2 regions of the Flavobacterium sp. FlaQc-57 genome follow, and region 1 is predicted to be linked to the other one. Evidence: riboswitches for the same ligand, from Rfam matches in the RefSeq annotation. Region 1 holds a riboswitch; the other holds the start of a gene.
What was found. Region 1 has a riboswitch for cobalamin ahead of ACHRVZ_RS15085 (TonB-dependent receptor plug domain-containing protein). Riboswitches for the same ligand answer to the same signal wherever they lie in the genome.
Positions count from the first base shown of each region.

Region 2: it holds a riboswitch for cobalamin, as region 1 does, so the genes downstream of both, ACHRVZ_RS10015 (DUF5074 domain-containing protein) here and ACHRVZ_RS15085 (TonB-dependent receptor plug domain-containing protein) in region 1, are expected to answer to the same signal.

Region 1 is NZ_JBIPDA010000004.1:365,925-373,705, reverse strand. It holds gene cobU (bifunctional adenosylcobinamide kinase/adenosylcobinamide-phosphate guanylyltransferase) at 1-413, shown strand, start outside; gene cobT (nicotinate-nucleotide--dimethylbenzimidazole phosphoribosyltransferase) at 554-2,233, shown strand; gene ACHRVZ_RS15095 (adenosylcobinamide-GDP ribazoletransferase) at 2,405-3,202, shown strand; gene cobC (alpha-ribazole phosphatase) at 3,187-3,723, shown strand; cobalamin riboswitch at 3,791-4,006, shown strand; gene ACHRVZ_RS15085 (TonB-dependent receptor plug domain-containing protein) at 4,033-5,886, shown strand; gene ACHRVZ_RS15080 (YncE family protein) at 5,891-6,925, shown strand; gene ACHRVZ_RS15075 (S41 family peptidase) at 7,013-7,781, opposite strand, start outside.
Region 2 is NZ_JBIPDA010000002.1:930,517-938,297, forward strand. It holds gene ACHRVZ_RS10000 (alpha-amylase family glycosyl hydrolase) at 1-2,804, shown strand, start outside; gene ACHRVZ_RS10005 (DUF6814 family protein) at 2,913-3,137, opposite strand; gene ACHRVZ_RS10010 (MFS transporter) at 3,149-4,645, opposite strand; cobalamin riboswitch at 4,892-5,084, shown strand; gene ACHRVZ_RS10015 (DUF5074 domain-containing protein) at 5,401-6,720, shown strand; gene ACHRVZ_RS10020 (GIY-YIG nuclease family protein) at 7,007-7,354, opposite strand; tRNA gene ACHRVZ_RS10025 (tRNA-Phe) at 7,412-7,484, opposite strand; gene ACHRVZ_RS10030 (type III pantothenate kinase) at 7,584-7,781, shown strand, end outside.

The DNA of each region.
Region 1 (7,781 bases):
CTGCCAGAAAATGGGATTCCGATTTTCAGAATAGAATTGACCGCCACCAACTCGAACGCGATGAACGCTGGACAAATATTGAAGAAGAAAAACATTTAAGTAATATTGATTTTTCGGGAAAAGTAGCTTTGATTGACTGTGTAACACTTTGGCTGACTAACTTTTTTGTTGATACAAAAAATGACGTTTCTTTAAGTTTAGAAGAGGCAAAAAAAGAATTTCTATCAATTGCCAATCAAGAAAATGCAACATTGATAATTGTTACCAATGAAATTGGAATGGGTGTTCATGCCGAAACTCATATTGGAAGAAAATTTACTGAATTGCAAGGCTGGATGAATCAGTTTTTGGCATCGAAAGCAGATGAAGTGGTTTTGATGATTTCTGGAATTCCGGTTAAAATAAAAGGGTAGCAATTGCAAAAATCAATTGCAAGACCAAAAAACCATAAGAAGGAAATTCTACTATTTAAATTCTAAATTCCAATAACGTGAAGTATCTTTACATAAATCTTCAATATTGTAATTGATTTTTGTAACTGACATTGAAACTTATGAGCCATTTAGACGATATTTTAAAATCCCGACGCGACACTCGACATTTTACAACTGATAAAGTTCCTGATGAAGTAATCCAAAAAGCATTGCAAGCGGGACATTGGGCACCTTCGGTTGGACTTACAGATGCCACGAGATATTATATCATTAAATCTGAAGAGGTTAAAAAGGCTGTAAAAGATCTATTTTTAGATTACAATAAAAAAGCGGAGGAACTAACTGATAATCCGGAACAAAAGGAGCGTTATAAATCTTTGAAATTGGAAGCGATTGAAGAAGCTCCAATTGGACTTATTATTGCTTACGACCGATCTGTTCTCAACCAATTTACGATTGGAACTGTAGGAAGTAACGAAGCCGTAAAATTTAGTTCAGTTTGTGCTGCACAAAATATCTGGCTTTCGCTTACTGAACAAGGTTACGGAATGGGCTGGGTTTCGATCTTGAATTATTATCAATTTAAAAAAATACTTGATTTACCTGAAAACATTGAGCCTTTGGGTTATTTTTGCATCGGAAAACCAGCAACAAATTATGACAATCAGCCAATGTTGCAACAGCTGAATTGGAAACAAAAATCGGAAACTCCTGATTGCAAAGAGATAAAAAATATATCTGAGAATCCTATTTCAGACTTTCCTAAAAAATCTCAAAATAGAGAAATAACGAAAAGTGATTTCAATACTCTTTTACAAGAAAAAATTGATTCTAAAACCAAACCTATTGGCGCTTTAGGAACTTTAGAAACATTGGCGTTTCAGATCGCAACGATTTTTGAAACTTTAAATCCAAAAATAATAAATCCAAATATTGTCGTTTTTGCAGCTGACCACGGAATTGCAAATCACGGCGTAAGTGCCTACCCGCAAGATGTTACGCGACAAATGGTTGGTAATTTTCTTGATGGTGGCGCGGCAATCAATGTTTTTTGCAAACAAAATAACATAGAATTATCTATTGTTGACGCAGGTGTCAATTATGATTTTCCAACAAATGCTAAATTAATTAATGCAAAAATTGCCAAAGGAACGCAATCATTTTTGCATATTCCTGCAATGAGCGAAACTGAACTGCAATTGTGTTTTGAAAAAGGAAAATTGATTGTTGAAGAAATTGCCAAAACAGGTTCAAACTGTATTGGATTTGGCGAAATGGGAATCGGCAATACCTCAACAGCATCTGTTTTAATGAGTCTTTTTACTGGTTTACCAATTGAAGAATGTGTAGGGAAAGGAACCGGAGTTGAAAACAATAAATTACTCGAAAAACAAAACTTACTTAAAAAAGCTATCGAAAACTATTCTGGTCCAGCCGAATTAAAAGAACAACTTGCCTATTTTGGAGGTTTCGAAATTATACAAATGGCAAGCGGAATGCTAACTGCTTTTGAAAATAAAATGATTATTTTGATTGACGGTTTTATTTGCAGTGTCGCATTTTTAATTGCTTCAAAAATAAATCCCGATATTATAAAAAATACTGTTTTTTGTCATTGTTCTGCTGAACAAGCACATCAAAAACTACTTGATTATTTACATGCAAAACCAATTTTAAATTTAGATTTACGCCTGGGCGAAGGAACGGGCTGCGCAATAGCATTTCCAATTTTGAAATCAGCTGAAGTTTTTTTGAATGATATGGCTAGTTTTGAAAGTGCGGGAATTAGCAGGAAGTAAAAGCTCTGTTTGTCATTAAAAAAGCAAGTTTTTTTCGCAATCTGTATCATTTCGACGAAGGAGAAATCACATTAGAAACTCCGCACAAATGGTCGCCAATCTTTATCGAATTACGGGTCTAATTTCTCCTTCGTCGAAATGACAAAACAAATAAATTTTATATCAAAATCAATGAAAAAAGAACTACATATCTTCTTCACTTCTTTAATGTTTTATACTAGAATTCCTTGCCCAAAAAACATTGATCATCATCCTGATTATTTAAATAAGGCAACACGTTATTTTCCTTTAATTGGGTGGATTGTTGGAAGCATTTCTTTTTTTGCATTCTATCTTTTTTCTCTTTTTCTATCCACAGAAATAGCGGTAATTTTTGCCCTTGTTATTTCTGTTCTTACAACCGGAGCTTTTCACGAAGATGGTTTTGCAGATGTTTGTGATGGTTTTGGCGGTGGATGGACTAAAGAAAAAATCCTGATCATTATGAAAGACAGTGCCATTGGCGCTTACGGAGCAATTGGTATTGTTTTATTATTTTTACTGAAATTTAAATTACTATCTGAATCGATTTTGATTTTTAAGATGGATACTTCTATTTCAATTCTTCAAGTTTTCCTTTTATTTATCTCTGCACATGCTTTGAGCCGATTGGCAGCAATTTCGATAATTTTTACACATGAATATTCCAGAGATGATGCTACAAGCAAAAGTAAACCTATAGCAAAAAATCACACCTGGAAAGAGATTTTAGGTTCATTTTCTTTCGGATTAATTCCATTATTTGTTTTCTCTTATTTTCATTATCAGTTTCTTTTTGCAATTGTTCCGGTTTTTATTACGCGTTATTTTTTAGCTCGATATTTTCAAAAATGGATCGATGGTTACACAGGTGATTGTTTGGGTGCAACACAGCAAGTTTGCGAAGTAGTTTATTATTTAAGCATTCTTTTTATATGGAAATTTATCTAGTACGCCATACTGAGACCATTTGCGAAAAAGGCATTTGCTATGGACAATCTGATGTAGGGTTAATGCAGCCCTTTGAAAGTATTTTTGAAAACATCATCTCGCAATTACCCTCAGAAATAGTACTTTTTTCCAGTCCGTTAAAACGTTGTGTTATTCTGGCAGATTATATTCAAAATAAAACCAACACCGTATCATTCGAAAAAGACGATCGATTAATGGAAATGGATTTTGGTGATTGGGAAATGAAAAACTGGAATGATATTCCTCCCGAACAACTTAATCCGTGGATGGAAGACTTTGTCAATATTACTGTTTCAAACGGTGAATCTTTTGTAAAATTACATGAAAGAGTTGGAGGTTTCTTATCTGATATCATTTCTAAAAACACAACAAAACCAATTGTTGTCGTTGCTCACGCCGGAGTAATAAGAAGTATATTATGTCATCACACTTCATTACCACTAAAAGATGCCTTTAACAATAAAGTAGATTTTGGACAAGTCATCAAAATTGAGGCTTAAAGACGTTTTTGTTTAGAATTTGATTTAAAAAGCAAAACATATTTGAAAATTCGACAATTTTAACTTTATCTTTGCACGAAATTAAGGTTGTGTTATAATTATAAAAAAACACATTAAAAGGGAATCAAGTAGAATTAAAAATCTTGAGCTGTACCCGCAACTGTAAGCTTTGTTCTGAAAAGAATGCTTGTTGTTATCTACAAAACCACTGCTCGCCCCGGCGAATGGGAAGGTAAACAACAAGACGCAAGCCAGGAGACCTGCCTTTGTAACTAATATCGAGCTCTCGGGAAAAAGAGTGTAGAAATTATGACTTTAAATAAACGTTTTGCTTTTTTCTTATTGCTATTGTGCCAGATTATTTCGGCGCAGAATGACTCTATTAATAAACTTAAAGAAGTTGTAGTTTCAGATGCCAATCTTAAGAAATACTCCAACTCTCAATCGGTTCTAAAACTTAATGATTCTGTTATTAATAAGAATGAGGCTCTACTTACTGATTTATTAAACTTCAATTCTACTATTTATTTTAAGGAATATGGACGCGGAATGCTTTCGACAGTTGCTTTTAGAGGCACAACCGCATCGCAAACAGCTGTAATCTGGAACGGAATCAATATTAATTCGCAAATGAACGGAAGTACTGATTTTAATACGATTTCAGGTTCTGATTATAATTCGATTAGTGTAAAAGCCGGTGGAGGAAGTGTACTTTACGGAAGTGGTGCAGTTGGCGGAACTGTGCACCTTAATAATGATTTAGGTTTTTATAAAAGATTCGAAAACAATTTAAAATTAGATTATGGCAGCTTCAATACTATCGGAATCAATTATAAAACTAATATTTCGAACGAGAAATGGAGTGCGCAAATTGGTTTTTCTAAAAACAGTTCGACTAATGATTATAAGTATTTAAACCAATACAATTGGAAAGGTGAACAACGCTGGAACCAAAACGGACAATATGACGTCATTACAATGAGCGCGAATGTTGGTTACAAATTCAATGCAAAGAATAGCCTGAAATTATACAGTCAAACTTCAAATACTGATCGAAATACGTCTTTATTATCAGAATCGGAAACTAAAACACGATATGTAAATGGCTTTAACCGAAACTTATTAGAATACGATGGCGATTTTGGCAAATTTACCACCAATTTAAAAGCGGCTTATATATTCGAAAACTACCAATATTACCCTAATAACGCTATTAATTTTTTCACCTACGGAAAGACGGAAAGCATGATTACAAAAGCAGATTTAGGCTATCAGCTTTCTAAATCGACACAAGTAAATGCAATTCTGGACTACAACAGAACTAAAGGTTACGGAAGTGGTTTTGGTGATCATATTAGAGAAATTAGCTCTGCTGCTTTATTAGTAAAACAAGATCTTTCAGCAGATTGGAAAAATGAATTTGGTATCCGAAAAGAGTTTACAGATAATTACGAATCCCCTGTTTTATTCTCACTGGGATCTTCTTATCAATTTAGCAAATTGTACAATTTAAAATTGAATCTGTCCCGAAATTTCAGAATTCCAACTTTTAATGATTTGTATTGGGAAGAAGGTGGAAATCCGGACTTAAAACCCGAAAGTTCTTATCAGGCAGAAATTGGTAACGTTTTTACTTTTAAAAACATTTCGCTTACACAGACCTTTTATTACATGAAAATAAAAGATCTATTGCAATGGGTTCCTGGGAATAACGGAATTTGGTCGCCAAAAAACACAGATAACGTTAATAGCTACGGTGCAGAAACTTTACTAAGCTGGAAAAAACATTTTGGTAAAAACTACTTTGCTGCAAATGCCACTTACGCCTACACCATTTCTAAAGATGAAGAAACTGAAAAACAGCTCTTTTTTGTACCCTTTCACAAAGCAACGGCATCTGTTTCTTATTCTAGAAATAACATTTCTGCTTATTATCAATTTATGTATAATGGTTTTGTTTACACCACAGGCGATAATAATCCAAAAGACATTGTAAATGATTATAACGTTTCGAACATCGGAATCGATTATGATTTTAAATTTCTCGATTCTTTCAAACTTGGATTCCAGGTATTAAACCTGTTTAACAAAGCGTATGAAAGTCTGGAGTACAGACCTATGCCGGGTCGCAATTTTAATATGTATTTAACCTTAAAATTTTAATATAATGAAGTTTAGCAAATTATTTTTAATAGCACTTAGCGCCTCGTTATTTGTTTCTTGTTCAAATGATGATAACGACGATGCTCCAAAAGGAGTTTATGATAATGGTTTCTTTGTTCTGAATGAAGGAACTACACAAGGTTCTGTTTCGTTTTCAAGTAATGATTTAACTTCTTTTACTAAAGACGTTTATTCGACTGTAAATGGGAATGATATCCTTGGGAAATTTGCCCAAAATATCTTTTTTAGCGGAGACAACGCTTATATTATTTCTGGTGGCGCCAACAACATTACAGTAGTTAACCGTTATACTTTTAAGTTAATTACAAAAATCGAAACTGGTTTAAAAAACCCAAGATACGGAGTTGTTAAAGACGGTAAAGCATATGTTACCAACGCAAATACGTATTCATACGAAAATGCAGCAACAGGAAATACAGATGATTATGTTGCGGTAATTAACCTGGCAACTAACACTTTTGAATCTAAAATCGATTTGAATTCTACTGCTAACAGAGTAGTTTTAGAAAACGGAAAACTTTACATCACAGATTCATATAATGACAAATTATTGATCGTTGATATCGCAACAAAAAAACTGGACGCTCCTGTACAAATTGGTCTTAACGCTGATTGTATTGAAGAAGAAAATGGCGTTTTATACATTTTAAAAGGAGGTTTTGGAAATGCCAGCGAACTTGTAAAAATAAAAATAGCAGACAAAACAACTACTAAAGTTACTTTTCCTGAAAGCTTAAGTGGAGCCGGATTCATGGATATTGAAGACAACAAAATTTATTACACAGTAGGAAGTTCTGTTTATGCGATGAACCTAAATGCTACCGCTGCATCAACAACTGCAATTATCACAACTCCTGCAACATATATATACGGATTCGCAGTTAACGACGCTCGTATTTATGTTGCTCAAGGAAACTTTACGTCTGATGGTAAAGCTTACATTTATAATTTAACCGGAGCATTACAAAAAGAATTAACTACCGGTATAGGAACAAACGGTTTTTACTTTAATGATTAATATCATTATTGTTTTTTAGAAGTAGTTTTTGGATGAGACATTTCTAATAAAAAAGGCTTTCATTTCTGAAAGCCTTTTTTGTTGTTTTTATTTTAATGATCTTAAAAGTCCTTCGGGAGCTTTTTCAAGATACATTTGATTCTTAATTCCACTCATTCCTTTAGAATCTGTAAAAGCTTTTAAAGCAACACCTTTATCCAATTGCACTTTTTTAGAAGTTGCTCCTGTAATTTTAGAAATCGCAACATTCAGCAATGGTTCAGATGCATCACCTAAAACACCCAGATTCGTTATACGTTCTAATTGCTCAAAAGTTGGTGGCAAACCATTAGTATATTCACCAAAATCAGCCGAATTCACAATTTTTAAAACTAAAGGTTGCATCGCATATTTATGATTTGGATTTCTTCCTGCTTTTCCAAAAGTTGGAGAATCATATATTGTAATAGAACCTACATTTTTACCAACCGTTGTCTCCCCTATTTGAGTCACAGAAATATAAGGCGCTAAACCATTTATAACTAATTCACTTGCCGAAGCGGTTCCGCTAGTTGTTAGAATATATATTTTAGTTAAATTTAAACTGTTAATCGCAGCTCCATCCATTTTATCTACAAACCTATTATTTAGCGATTCAGGATCATTAATTTCAAAATAGCCATTAATTTTTGCATTCCATTTTTCTTTAGCAAAAATTTTAGTGGTAAACTGCCCTGTAATCATACTTGCTAAACGTGTTGCCGTTTGTATCGAACCTCCTCCGTTATATCTTAAATCTAAAACAAAATCAGTAATACCTTGTGCTTTTAAATCTGCAAAAGCAGCATTAAGCTGTGCGTCATAATTAGCATAAAAG
Region 2 (7,781 bases), on a different contig from region 1:
TTTATTCTGTAAGTCCTGCAGTTTTTGAAGAAACTACTTCTATTACCATTACAATAAACGGAAGCAGTATAAACGAAACGACCTGGGGAATTGCAGATAATTCACTTTATTTATGGGCTTGGGCTTTTGATACAAACGATACTACACAAAAAGGAACACCCAATAATGGTGCTTGGGAGGCTTCAAGCGACGCGAGTAAATTCACTTATAATGCCGCTTCAGATACTTATACGAAAACCATTACACCAACAACGTATTATAATATTACAGGAATTGGTAAAATTGGTTTTTTAGTTAAAGCAAAAAACGGAACTGGAGATAAAAAATCTCAGGATATTTTGGTAGAGGTTGGTTCTTTTCAAGTGAATCTGACTGCCCCTGTTGAAAATAGTGCTACAATTTTAGCTTCAGGTTCAACTTTTAATATAACTGCGACAAATACGAACGGTTTGGCAAGTTATTCGTTGAAAGCAAACGGAATTGTGATCAATGCAATTGCAAGTGCATCGAGTTATTCTTATTCGCATACAAGTATTACAGGTAACCAAACGTATGAACTGGCCGTAACTCAAGGAACTACTACGATTGTCAAAAAGTTTTCTGCAGTTGTAAATCCAAATACAGTTTCAGAGGCAATGCCGGCAGGATTAGTTGATGGAATTAATTACAATAAGACAGATTTTACAAAAGCTACTTTGGTTCTGGATGCACCTTTAAAAGATTTTGTTTACGTAGCTGGTAGTTTTAATAACTGGCAGCCTACTTCGGCGTATGCCATGAAAAAAGATCCAACTTCAGGGAAATTCTGGTTAGAGTTAACCGGATTAGTTTCGGGAGTAAGTAATACCTATCAATATTGGGTGGTGAAAACCGCGCCAATTGCCAATTCTCCTTCATTAGTCAAAACAGCAGATCCATATTCAACATTAGTTTTGTCACCTTATGATGATGCTGCAATTCCTGTCGCTTCATATCCAAATATGCCAGTTTATCCAGCAGGACAAAATTTTGAAGTTACAGTTTTAAAAACAGGACAAACGCCATACAATTGGCAAGTAGCTAATTTTACAAAACCTGAAAAAGATAAGTTAGTAGTGTATGAGGTTCTTGTACGTGATTTTGATGCCGCTCGAAGTTATCAAAGTTTAATTGACAGAATCAATTATTTTAAAAATCTTAAAATAAATGCAATCGAATTAATGCCGGTAATGGAATTTGAAGGCAATGAAAGTTGGGGGTACAATACGTCATTTCATATGGCTTTAGACAAATTTTATGGAACTTCAGATAAGTTAAAAGAACTGATCGATTTGTGTCATCAAAACGGAATTGCCGTTATTTTAGATGTTGCTTTAAATCACGCTTTTGGAAGAAACCCAATGGTGAGAATGTGGATGAACGATCCTGACGGAGACGGTTTTGGGTCTCCAACTGCCGAAAATCCTTATTTTAATACCGTAGCAAAACACAGTTACAGTGTTGGAGAAGATTTTAACCATCAGTCATTAAAAACTCAAAATTATGTAGACCGTGTAATTAAACAATGGATTGAAGAATATAAAATCGATGGTTTTCGTTGGGATTTAACAAAAGGATTTACTCAGGCTTGTACTGCGGCTGATCAAAATTGTACCAACGCTTATCAACAAGACAGAGTTGATGTTTTGAAAAAATATGCTGATTATTCATGGAGTTTAGATCCGACGCATTACACCATTTTTGAGCATTTAGGAACCGATGCCGAAGAGAAAGAATGGGCAAATTATCGCGTTAGTGACCCAATAAGTAAAGGAATAATGATGTGGGGAAAAATGACAGATCAATACAGTCAACTAGCAATGGGATATGCCACAAATACTGATATTTCGAGAATGGCAAGTTCTAGTCATGGTTTTGTCGCAAATCGTTTAATGGGTTATGCCGAAAGTCATGACGAAGAAAGAGTAATGTATAAAAGCGTACAATTTGGAGCTTCAAACGGCTCATACGACGTGAAAAATTTAAATACAGCATTGTCGAGAATGCCGGCACTTGGAGCAGTTTCATTATTGGTACCAGGCCCTAAAATGATTTGGCATTTTGGAGATTTAGGTTGGGAGAGTTCTATTTTTACTTGTAATAATAATACCGTAAATACAGATGTTGACGCTACATCCGGAGATTGTAAATTAGATACCAAACCACAGCCTCAATGGGTAAATAATTGGTTAGGAAATTCAAATCGAGGTAAAATTTATAACGATTGGGCAAAAATGATTACACTTAAAACAACAGAACCTGTTTTTTTAGGAACTCCAACAATCGCAAGTGCCAGTTCACTATCAGTGAATATAAAAATAACGAATGCTAATTTATCTTCCGCACAATTAAAAGATGTTTTAATCGTGGCGAATTTTGATACAACAGCGAAAAATGTTCCAACAGGTTTTCAATACACAGGAACATGGTATAATTTAATGGACAATAGTACTATTAATGTGACTGATGTAAATGCGACTATAAATATACCAGCTGGTGAGTATCGAATTTACGGTAATAAAGTAGCCAATTTAGCAATAGAAGATTTTGAAAAAGGTAATACTATCAGTTTGTATCCAAATCCGGTTTCAAATTATTTTACGCTGAACATTACAACAAATAAAGTTCAGATTTATGCAGTTTCAGGTCAGTTGGTAAAGAGTTTCAGCACAAACGGAAATGCAGATTTTCAGTTTAATGTAAGTGATCTAAAAACAGGCTTATACCTTGTAAAAGCTCTTGATGAAAATGGAAAAAATCAAGTAATGAAACTTATTAAAAAATAAAATTTATAGGTATTCTGTAGATTAAAAATTAGGTTTGGTTAGTAATGCAAAAGGGCTGCTCTATGAAGATAGACAGCCCTTTTCTATTTCTTTACTCCTGAGCGTTTATTATTTCTTCTCGTTGTATTCTCCAATTACAGCAAAATAACCAAAAGTTCCAAGTCCTAAAACAATTAGAGGAGTAAGAATAAAAAGGATAATTATGCCAAAGACTAAATCATCTTGTTTGTCTGAAAGTAGTTTTGGTAAGCCAAATTCAAACACGCAAAAATAAGCCGCTGCAACTGCCAGAATAATCCATAAAACACCCAAAATTTGTTTGATCGCATTCATAGTTAGTAGTATTAAAGGTGGTTAGTTTTATTTTTATTGTCAATATAAATCATTCCAATTACAAAGCAAACAGAGGCAATAATAATAGGGTACCAAAGTCCGTCAAGGTAAAAATCAGGTTTTCCTGAATCCTTGGCATGCGTTACAAAATAAGTTGAAATGGCAGGAAGTAAGCCACCAAAAATGCCATTACCAACGTGATACGGGAGAGACATTGAAGTGTATCTAATTTTCGTTGGAAACATTTCTACTAAAAAAGCAGCAATTGGACCGTATACCATAGTTACAAATAGAACCTGAATAAAAACCAGGAAAATCAATGTCCACTCATCGCTGGAATTAATGGTAATGGAAATATGACTTTGAGGTTCCTTTTTATCGTTAAAAGTTGTTTTCTTCTCCACGTACGAAGTTTCGTCAGTATAGGTTTTTGAAATTGTGGTAATTAAATCATTATTTTTAGTAGTTTCAGTATTTTGAAGTCTTTTTTCTACAATTTCAGTCTTATAGTTTACATCAGTAGTCGTGTACATCATTTTATAAATAGGTCTATAAAATAAAATAGCAAGAAGCATTCCGCCCATCATAATGTATTTTCGGCCTACTTTATCACTTAGCCATCCAAAGAAAATAAAAAACGGAGTACCCAATAATAAAGCAATTCCCAATAAACTATCAACCTGTGAAGAATCAATATTCATCACCGTTTTCATGAAACTCATGGCGTAAAACTGGCCAGTATACCAAACAACACCTTGTCCCATTGTTGCTCCAAATAAAGCAAGTAGAACAAATTTTAAGTTATATCTGTTTCCAAAGCTTTCTTTTAGCGGGTTTGTACTCGTAGTTCCTTCCTTTTTGGCCTTGGCAAATTCAGGAGATTCATCCATGTTTTTACGTATCAAATACGAAACACCAACCATTACAATAGACACCCAAAACGGAACACGCCATCCCCAAGTATCAAAATCTTCTGCAGAGAGTACATTTTTTGTGGCTAGGATCACCATTAATGAAATGAAAAGGCCGACCGTTGCAGTAGTCTGAATCCAGGATGTCCAATATCCTTTTTGTCCCGCGGGAGCGTGTTCAGCAACATAAGTGGCCGCTCCGCCATATTCTCCTCCAAGAGCAAGCCCTTGTAATAAACGTAAAATTAGAACCAATAAAGGAGCTAAAAAACCAATAGTCTCATAACTCGGAATACAGCCAATTAAAAAAGTAGAACCTCCCATTAATAATAAAGTAGCCATAAAAGTATATTTACGACCAATAATATCGCCAAGTCTCCCAAAGAATAGCGCTCCAAAAGGGCGAACTACAAATCCTGCCGCAAAAGTGGCTAAAGTCGATAAAAATGCTGCCGTTGGATTATCGCTTGGAAAGAATTTAGTTGAAATTACAACAGCTAAACTTCCAAAAATATAGAAATCATACCATTCAATCATTGTCCCCATTGATGAGGCCGAAATTACTTTCCAAATGCCTTTTGTAGAAGTTTTGCTCATAAAGCGCTATGTGTTTTTGATAATAAATAAAATTATTAATTATGATTTTACGAATATAGAAGATATTTTTTTATTTAGTTAATACTTTTTTAACAAAAAGAACTTATTTATTGACATCTTTTTAATGTAAAAAGAAGCATCGAAATAATTCAAATTAATACATAAAAAGTGATGGAATAATGAGGCTTGATAATTAGTAAGAGCTCATTTATTTTCTTTAAAAAGAAAACTGTAGATTTGCGCCTCGAATTTAAATCGGAAAATGGTTGTCATATTGATAAGATATTGACATTAAAAGGGAATTTGGTGTAACTCCAAAACTGTCCCGCAGCTGTAAGCTCATTAACTGAAACCCTTTAATACGTCACTTTTCATTTTGAAAGGGAAGGCTGGGTGTAGGGAGCAAGTCAGAAGACCTGCCATTTTTATAGTAATAATATAGCTTTCGGGGATTGAAGCTTGAATTAAGAATAATACTAATCGCTTTCCGTGATTATGTATTGTTTGGTTATTCTATTCTCGTAAGTCAAAACTGAATTTATGAGAATCTTTTTTCCTCAAATATTATATCGTAAAAGTAATTTCCTTTCAGAAGTTTTTCTGTTCGATACCTTCATTTTTTCCAAAAAAAATCATTAAAACTTATCGATTTGCAAGATGTTTTGCTTTTAACGAAAGCAGGCAAGCTGCTTTGTAAAACTTTTTTGTTACAGTCGATTTAAAAAATTAAGTACTATAATTTTAAATATTTAACAATGAAAAACCATTTTTTTTCCAGACCATTAATCGCAATTGCTTCTTTGATGTTGCTAACAGTTTCATGTAATAGTGATGACGATTTTACGGCGCCTCCGGTAATAAAAGGAGAGCAGCAATTAAAAGATACTTTGACGATTGGAAAAACAGTACAATTAAGTTCAAAATTAGCAGACAGAAAAAATGTTGTTTTTGAATGGGCAGTTAACGGAAGTGTTGTAGGATCTGATTCTACTTATACTTTTAAGCCAGAAACGAGAGGCGATTTTAAAATAACAATGACAGCCAAAAACGATGGAGGAAAGGTTTCTCTAACATATGATATCCACACTTTAGGAGCTTATGAAAATGGTTTCTTTATGATCAATGAAGGATGGTTTGGACACGGAACAGGAACAGTTGGATTCTACAGATATGATACAAAAGCAATAGAAGACAGCGTTTTTGTAAAAGTAAATCCCGATAAAAATTTAAAACCGGAATCATCTACATTAGAGTTTGGAACAATTTTTAATAAAAAACTATTTTTAGTTTCTAAAGTTGGCGGACCTGTTGTGGTGGCAGATGCTTATTCACTTAAAGAAGAAAAAAGAATTCCTGCTCAAGGCGGAAACGACTGGCGTGCAGTAGTGGGTATTGATGAGAATCAGGCATTATTAACTTCGGGAAAAGGAATTTTTAAGCTTAACCTTAACACAATGGAATTGAATGGACAAATTGAAGGTGTTACAGGTCAGGTTGGAGATATTGTAAAAGCTAATGGTTACATTTTCGCGTTGTCTTCTTCAAAAGGTGTTATTGTTATTAATGCTTCAACGTTGGTGGTTGAAAAAACTATTCCAAGTATGGTTTTAGGATTTGCTGTAACCGATGATAAAAAAGTGTGGGCAGCAGGAGGTAAAAAACTGATAAGCATAGATTCAAATACACTTGAAGTAAAAGAAATTGCAATAGCATTTCAAGCCTATGGAAGTTGGGGAGCTTGGCATCCAGGGTCTATTGTAGCGGCCAAAAACAATGTTTTTATTGCTAAAAATGGAAGTTTTAGCGGTGGTAAAGAAATTTATAAATACAATGGAGATGTAGCTTCATTGGCAACACCTTTTGTTACATTAACACAATCCAATATATTATACGGTGCAGGAATTGGTTACGATCGAAAGAAAAATTCTTTGGTGGTAAATACAGTTAATGAGGGATTTGGAACAAATTTCGCAATCAATAATCTTTATTTGTTTAATGCTGACTCAGGTGTTAAGAAGGAAACAGTAAGTTATTCTGGATATTATTTCCCTGCAGTTTCTGTATTTCATCAATAGCTTATTTTAACCGAAAAGGACGCTAAGATTTACGCAAAGGTTCGCAAAGTTTAATTTAAAGCTTTGCGAACCTTTTTGATTATGTTGTAAATGTTTTTAGTATTTTAAATCATTGAAGTGCAATTTATTGTCAAGCATCCAAGTGTTTCATGCTTAAAATCGCGAGCTATAATTTGAAGATAGCTAAATATATAAAAATTGAAACTTGTGAACCTTTGCGTAAATCTTAGCGCTCTTTGCGGTTAAATTTTCACGAAAATATTAAAAACAAAAAACCCGAATATTTCTATTCGGGTTTTAACGGTGGTGCCTCCAGTCCCGAGGCTTCGGGAGAACCAGGAACACATTTGGATTTTCGTTTAGACAGAATATCTTTTAGTATTGATGGATCTGCGATTATTTTGTTGTTGAAAATTTTACTTTTCATTCTTTTAATGAAACTTTCAAGGTATATAGCTTCATCTTTATCCTGACAACTAAAAGTTAGTACCACTTCCCAATCATTGGCTATTTTTGTAAAAGAATTGGAATAGAAATGATTTTGATGTTTTGAAATTCTTTGATCTATATTGCTTGTTTCTCCAATATAGAATTTTTTAGTTGAACTCGAATAAAGTATATATAAGTAATGCATTTTAAAGAGAAATGTTAAAAACAAAAAACCCGAATATTTCTATTCGGGTTTTAACGGTGGTGCCTCCAGGGATCGAACCAGGGACACATGGATTTTCAGTCCATTGCTCTACCATCTGAGCTAAGGCACCGTGCTGATTGCGGGTGCAAATATAGGATCATTTTTCATTTATCCAAAACATTTTTTTAAAAAAATCAATTCGTATCTTCGCAAATGTAAAAAACAAACTATGATTTTAACGGTTGATGTTGGTAATACTCGAATTAAAGCTGCTGTTTTTGAGGGGAGTACTATTCTTGAAAAGTTTATTTTTGAGAAAAATGATCTCGAAAAAAAAATTAAAAAAATTTTAGAAAAGTTTCAAAGTTGTTCTGATTTGGTCGTGGCATCGGTAGGAAATATTGAAAAACAATCTTTTTTAGATTTC